Linked DNA regions of Methylosarcina fibrata AML-C10. The main gene of each other region encodes a partner of the protein of the gene in region 2 in a complex. Links are inferred from orthologs where the notes say so. Each region holds a gene or a part of one and is shown on either strand. Other genes may lie near its edges.

Evidence for each region. The genes of interacting proteins can lie anywhere in the genome.
Region 1: the proteins of tsaD (region 2) and tsaB are in contact, whole or in part, in a solved structure (PDB 4WQ4), measured with the Escherichia coli proteins. The link is inferred for Methylosarcina fibrata AML-C10 from one-to-one orthologs.

What each region holds. Positions count from the first base shown.
Region 1 is NZ_KB889965.1:4,217,684-4,220,577, forward strand. The notes cover bases 15-2,836. They hold tsaB (tRNA (adenosine(37)-N6)-threonylcarbamoyltransferase complex dimerization subunit type 1 TsaB), read left to right. Parts: upstream 15-994; coding sequence 995-1,678; downstream 1,679-2,836. Other genes in these bases: A3OW_RS0119775 (Bax inhibitor-1/YccA family protein), read left to right, coding at 15-249; A3OW_RS0119780 (hypothetical protein), read left to right, coding at 239-844; A3OW_RS0119790 (L-threonylcarbamoyladenylate synthase), read left to right, coding at 1,720-2,340; A3OW_RS0119795 (site-2 protease family protein), read left to right, coding at 2,357-2,836. In the rest of the region: more of A3OW_RS0119775, read left to right, coding at 1-14; more of A3OW_RS0119795, read left to right, coding at 2,837-2,894. UniProt on the Escherichia coli protein: Required for the formation of a threonylcarbamoyl group on adenosine at position 37 (t(6)A37) in tRNAs that read codons beginning with adenine.
Region 2 is NZ_KB889965.1:4,617,970-4,620,951, reverse strand. The notes cover bases 73-2,982. They hold tsaD (tRNA (adenosine(37)-N6)-threonylcarbamoyltransferase complex transferase subunit TsaD), read right to left. Parts: upstream 2,078-2,982; coding sequence 1,067-2,077; downstream 73-1,066. Other genes in these bases: dnaG (DNA primase), read left to right, coding at 2,903-2,982; A3OW_RS0121880 (GatB/YqeY domain-containing protein), read left to right, coding at 2,427-2,879; rpsU (30S ribosomal protein S21), read left to right, coding at 2,180-2,413; A3OW_RS0121895 (symmetrical bis(5'-nucleosyl)-tetraphosphatase), read left to right, coding at 158-985; apaG (Co2+/Mg2+ efflux protein ApaG), read left to right, coding at 73-154. In the rest of the region: more of apaG, read left to right, coding at 1-72.

The sequences.
Region 1 (2,894 bases), 400 kb from region 2 along the record:
ATGGTCGGCGTCCTGGTGGCCTTTCTGGCCGGGCTCGGCGCGATTTTCTTCACGCTGCCCGCTCTGTCGCTGGCGGTATCGGCGATGTTCATTTTGCTGATGTCCGGCATGATCCTGTTTCAGACCAGCGAAATCGTGCACGGTGGTGAAACCAATTACATTCTGGCGACCGTGTCGCTGTACGTGTCGGTTTACAATTTGTTTCTGAGCTTGCTGCAACTGTTCGGAGTATTCGGCGGTGACGAGTAAGCCGTCGATTTCGGCCGTTTCTTTCAAGCCGACTAAGACAAGCCCGGTCTCGACCGCCGGGCTTTTTGTTTTATTGTGGGTGCTGTCCGGCTGTCAGACCGTGGCTCCGCCGGAGCAGGTGACCGCTTCGTTCTGGGAAGCCATGGTGCGGGGCGATCTGGAGTCCGCGAGAAAACACACAACGCCGGAGACTCGAAATCTCGTCGTAAAACAGCAAAATCTGGAAAACGGCTCGGTCGACACGGGTTCGGTGGACGTGGACGGCAGCAATGCAAGAGTCTTCACGATTCTTACCCTGAAAAAGCCCGAAAACAAGGTGCTGTCTTTCGAAACGGTTTTATTGAAAGAAAATCGGCAATGGCAAGTCGATTATCAGGCCACGCTGGACAATCTTTCCTTGCTGCCTTTGGGAGCGCTTTTCAAAAGCCTCAGGACGATCGGCGATACCATTAATAAGGAGCTGGAACGGCAAATACCGCTCTTTGAAAATCAGCTCAAGTCGTTCAGCGAGGAATTACTGCGCCAACTGGAAGAATTTCGCCGGCAGCTCGAAAAAGCCGCCCCTCCCGATAACCGCCGGTCCGGAACGATTTAATCTTCGTTCTTCCTTTCTGTATGTGGCCTGGCTGGCCCGAGGTGCGTCCTTAGCCCTGCCTCCCGGATTCCGGACAACTTTTTTAGCCGGTTTGATGCTCCCTTTTCAAGGGCGGGTTAGAGTATCATAATACGATTTGGGACGAGCTCAATGAAATTACTGGCGGTGGAAACCGCAACCGAAGCCTGTTCGGCGGCGCTATGGATCGATTGCGCCGTAATCGAACGTTATCAGCGCACCCAAAGGGACCATACCCGCCTGGTCTTGCCGATGATCGACGGCTTGATGGCGGAGGCAGGGCTTAGGCCCCGCGATCTGGACGGACTGGCTTTCGGCCGGGGACCCGGTTCGTTCACCGGCGTGCGCATTGCCACCGGCATCATCCAGGGCATTGCCTTCGGCGCCGACTTGCCGATCGTTCCGGTTTCCACGCTGGCGGCCTTGGCGCAAGAGTTCTTCGACCGGAACTCGGCCGAGGTGGCGTTTACCGCGATGGATGCCCGAATGGGAGAAATTTACTGGGGCGTCTATCGGAGAGGCGAGAAGGGTTATGCCGAGTTAATAGGCCCGGAACGGGTCATTCCGGCGGATAAGATCGAGTTTCCCGACCTCCGCGGGGTCGGCATCGGCACCGGCTGGGGCGTTTACCGGGAAGAACTGGCGAAACGGCTGGCGGGCCGTCTAGACGGTATCGAAGCCGATCATCTGCCGAGAGCGGGCGCGGTCGCGCGCTTGGGAGCGCATGGCTTCGAACGGGGGCTGGCCGTGCCGGTCGAGGAAGCGATGCCCGTTTATTTGCGGGACCAGGTTGCAAAAAAAGAATCGGAGCGCTAATACGGTATAATGTCCTTCTTTGTCTCCGGTTTTTCGATAAAATGGCTCAGTTTTTTGCAATTCATCCCGATAATCCGCAACTGCGGCTAATCCACCGAACCGTGGAGATCGTACGGGAAGGCGGCGTCGTCGCCTATCCCACCGACTCTTCGTACGCCATCGGTTGCCATATCGGCGACAAGCAGTCGATGGATCGGATTCGACGGATCCGGCAATTGGACGACAAGCACAACTTTACGCTGGTCTGCAAGGATCTGGCGCAGGTATCGACCTTTACCAAAATAGGCAATGACGCTTATCGAATGATCAAGGCGCTGACGCCCGGCCCTTTTACTTTTATCCTCGAAGCCACCCGGGAAGTTCCGCGCCGGCTGCAGCATCTCAGGAAAAAAACCATCGGCGTGCGCATTCCGGACCATGCCGTGGCGATGCTGCTGGTGAAAGAACTCGAAGAGCCTTTGTTGAGCACCAGCTTGATTTTGCCCGGAGAGACCGACGGCCTGTCCGATCCCTACGAAATTCGGGAAAGGCTGGAGCATCAACTGGATTTGGTGATCGATGCCGGCAATATCGAGTTTGCCGAGACCACCGTAATTGAATTTACCAATAAAGGCCCTGAAATCATCCGGCAGGGTATTGGTATGGCGCCCATGTTAGATTGATCGAGACGACAGAATTATGATGAATGAATTGACGCTGATGCAGCGGATCGTGGTATGGATACTTCCAGTCATTTTTGCGATTACCGTGCACGAAGTCGCGCACGGCTGGGTCGCCAGGAAATTCGGCGACAACACCGCTTATCAGTTGGGCCGGTTGACGTTGAATCCGCTCAAGCACATCGACTGGCTGGGAACCGTCATTCTTCCCGGCTTGTTGTTACTGTCGGGTACCGGTTTCATCTTCGGCTGGGCCAAACCCGTTCCGGTCGACGCCAGGAATTTTAAAAAACCGCTCAAAGATATGGCTTGGGTCGCCCTGGCCGGTCCCGGCGCCAATTTGCTGATGGCCGTCGGCTGGGCCTTATTGGCCCGCCTGGGCGTGATTATCGCCGTGGAAGCGATTTCGCTGCCGCTGATCTATGCCGGCATCGCGGGCATATCGATCAATCTGGTGCTGGCGCTGGTGAATCTTCTGCCGATTCCGCCGCTGGACGGAAGCCGGATAGTCACCGGGTTTTTGCCCCATTATTGGGCATGGCAGTATAATCGGCTGG
Region 2 (2,982 bases):
ACCGGGCGAATCCTTTTGTTATACCAGCGGCGCGATGATTGAGACTCCGGTCGGTACCATGCAGGGGGAATACCTTATGCGCTCGGACGAGGGTGATAATTTCAGCGCTCGCATCCCTCGCTTTACCCTGTCGATACCAAGAACCCTGCACTGATTTATGGCCATTTATGCCATCGGCGACATTCAAGGTTGTTTCGATGAATTGCTGAGACTCCTGGAGACCGTTTCTTTCGATCCCAAGGCCGATCAACTCTGGTTTACCGGCGATCTGGTCAATCGCGGACCCAAATCGCTGGAAACCTTGCGGTTCGTCAAATCGCTGGGCAATTCGGCCATCACCGTCCTGGGCAATCACGACCTGCATTTACTGGCCGCCGCCTCGGCGCCGGCCATCGCCAGGAAAAAAAATTCGCTGGACCCGGTTCTCGAAGCGCCGGATCGGGACGAGCTGCTCGACTGGCTCAGGCATCGGCCGCTGCTTCATTACAGCGACAATTACTGCCTGATCCACGCCGGCCTGCCGCCGCAATGGGATTTGCAACAAGCCTTACAAATGGCCCGGCTGGCGGAACAAGCCTTGCGAGCGCCGGATCATCAGGTTTTTATCGGCCGGATGTACGGCAACGAGCCCAGCCTCTGGTCGCCCGATTTAACAGGCATTGCCCGGCTGCGCTTCATTGTCAACTGCCTTACCCGCATGCGTTATTGCGACGAACAGGGGCGGCTGGACTTCGATCACAACGGCCCGCCGGGAACGCAACCGGATCATCTGATGCCCTGGTTCGAAGCGCCGAACCGCAAAAACTCGGAGTTACGGATTGTCTGCGGCCACTGGTCGTCCCTGGGGTATTACGAAGGACACAACTGTTATGCCATCGACACGGGCTGTCTCTGGGGCGGGCAACTGACGGCGCTGAGGCTGGGCGATCCGGTGCGGCGTTTCAGCATCGATTGCCCGAGGCGGCAGAATCCGAATAAATCTTAGCCGACTGCCGGCAGCCTACTCAGCGCGGCTCGGAAGAGCCGATTCATATCAAGCAACGGCCGGCGGCTTTTGGCAACTTCTTCAAACCGGAGCCAGATCACTCATGGGCCAGCGCGGCCGGGCCAGAATATCCAACCCTTGGTGCTGACCGGCCAGAAGGCGCTGACATCCCGCATAGGCAATCATGGCGCCGTTGTCGGTACAAAATTCGGTTCGGGGAAAATAAATGCGGGCCTTTTCCTTTTCCGCCATCACCGCCAGGGCACCTCGGATAGCGCGATTGGCGCTGACTCCGCCGGCGACCACCAGCCTGTTCAGTCCGGTCTGTTGAAGGGCTCTTCTGCATTTTATGGCCAGGGTATCGGCGACCGCTTCTTGAAAGGCGGCCGCAATATCGGCTTTATCCTGCTCGCATTTCGCACCGGCATGAAACGCGTTGAGCGCGTGCGTCTTCAAGCCGCTAAAACTGAAGTCCAGACCGGGACGGTCGGTCATCGGCCGCGGAAACTGAATCTTCGGCCGTCCTTCTTCGGCAAGAGCCGCTAAACGAGGACCTCCGGGATACCCCAGACCGAGCATCTTTGCCGTTTTGTCGAATGCTTCACCCGCTGCGTCATCCAGCGATTCTCCGAGCACCTCGTATCGACCGATTCCTTGAACCCAGACCAGCAAGGTATGACCTCCGGAAATAAGCAAGGCGACAAAAGGAAAATCCGGCGGATCTTGTTCCAGCATCGGAGCCAACAGGTGTCCTTCCATATGATGCACGGCCACCGCCGGAATTTGCCATGCCCAGGCCAGGCTTCGGGCCGTGGCGGCGCCGACCAGCAAGGCCCCCATCAATCCGGGACCCGCGGTATAGGCAATCCCGTTGATATCCTTGCTTTCCAGCCGGCTTTCGCGGAGCGATTGTTTGATCAACGGCACCAGTTTGCGGATGTGATCGCGCGAGGCCAGTTCGGGAACGACGCCGCCATAATCGCTGTGCATCTCGACTTGACTGTATAATAAGTGAATAACCAGCCCTTTTTGATCGTGATAAACGGCGACCCCCGTTTCGTCACAGGAAGTTTCTATACCTAAAACGTACATTGAGTTTTTGAAAATGGTAAAAAAATGGTATAATTAAAAGTTACGTACGTTTATATGGTACATAATTTTTAACTTTACATATTAACACATCTGGATCGATAAATGCCGTCAGTAAAAATCAAAGAAAACGAACCTTTCGATATCGCCATTCGCCGCTTTAAACGCGCGTGCGAGAAAGCCGGAGTATTGGCCGAAGTCCGCCGCCGCGAATTTTATGAAAAACCCACTTCGGAACGCAAACGCAAAGGCGCCGCTGCCGTCAAGCGCCACCTGAAGAAACTGGCGAGAGAGCGCTACGCGCTAAAAAATCTGCGTCGCGGCCGTCCTGCGGTTTGACAAGGCTGCCATGATGGAATCATCAATAACGGATCGCATCAAGGACGACATGAAAGCCGCTATGAAAGGCGGCGACAAATTCAGACTGGGCGTGATTCGTTTGATTCTGGCCGCCATTAAGCAGGTCGAAGTCGATGAACGGATTACGGTGGATAACGACCGAGCCATTCTGGTGCTGGACAAGCTGCTGAAACAGCGGCGCGAATCCATCCGGCAGTTTACCGACGCCGGCCGGCTTGATCTGGCGGAAGCGGAAGAGGCCGAGGCGAAAATAATCCAGGAATTCCTGCCGCAAGCCCTGACCGAAGCGGAAATCGATGCAATGATCAACGAGGCAATTGCCGAGTCCGGCGCCGGGTCGATCAAGGACATGGGGAAAGTTATGAGCTTGCTGAAAGCCAGAATGCAAGGGCGCGCCGATATGTCGGCAGTGAGCAACAAAATCAAGGCTGCATTATCGGCTTAGGCGCTTCCGTTCCGGTATCGGCCATGTCCGGCGGCAGAATTCCCCGCACCTTTATTGACGATCTTTTAGCTCGGGTTGATCTGGTCGATTTGATCGATACCCA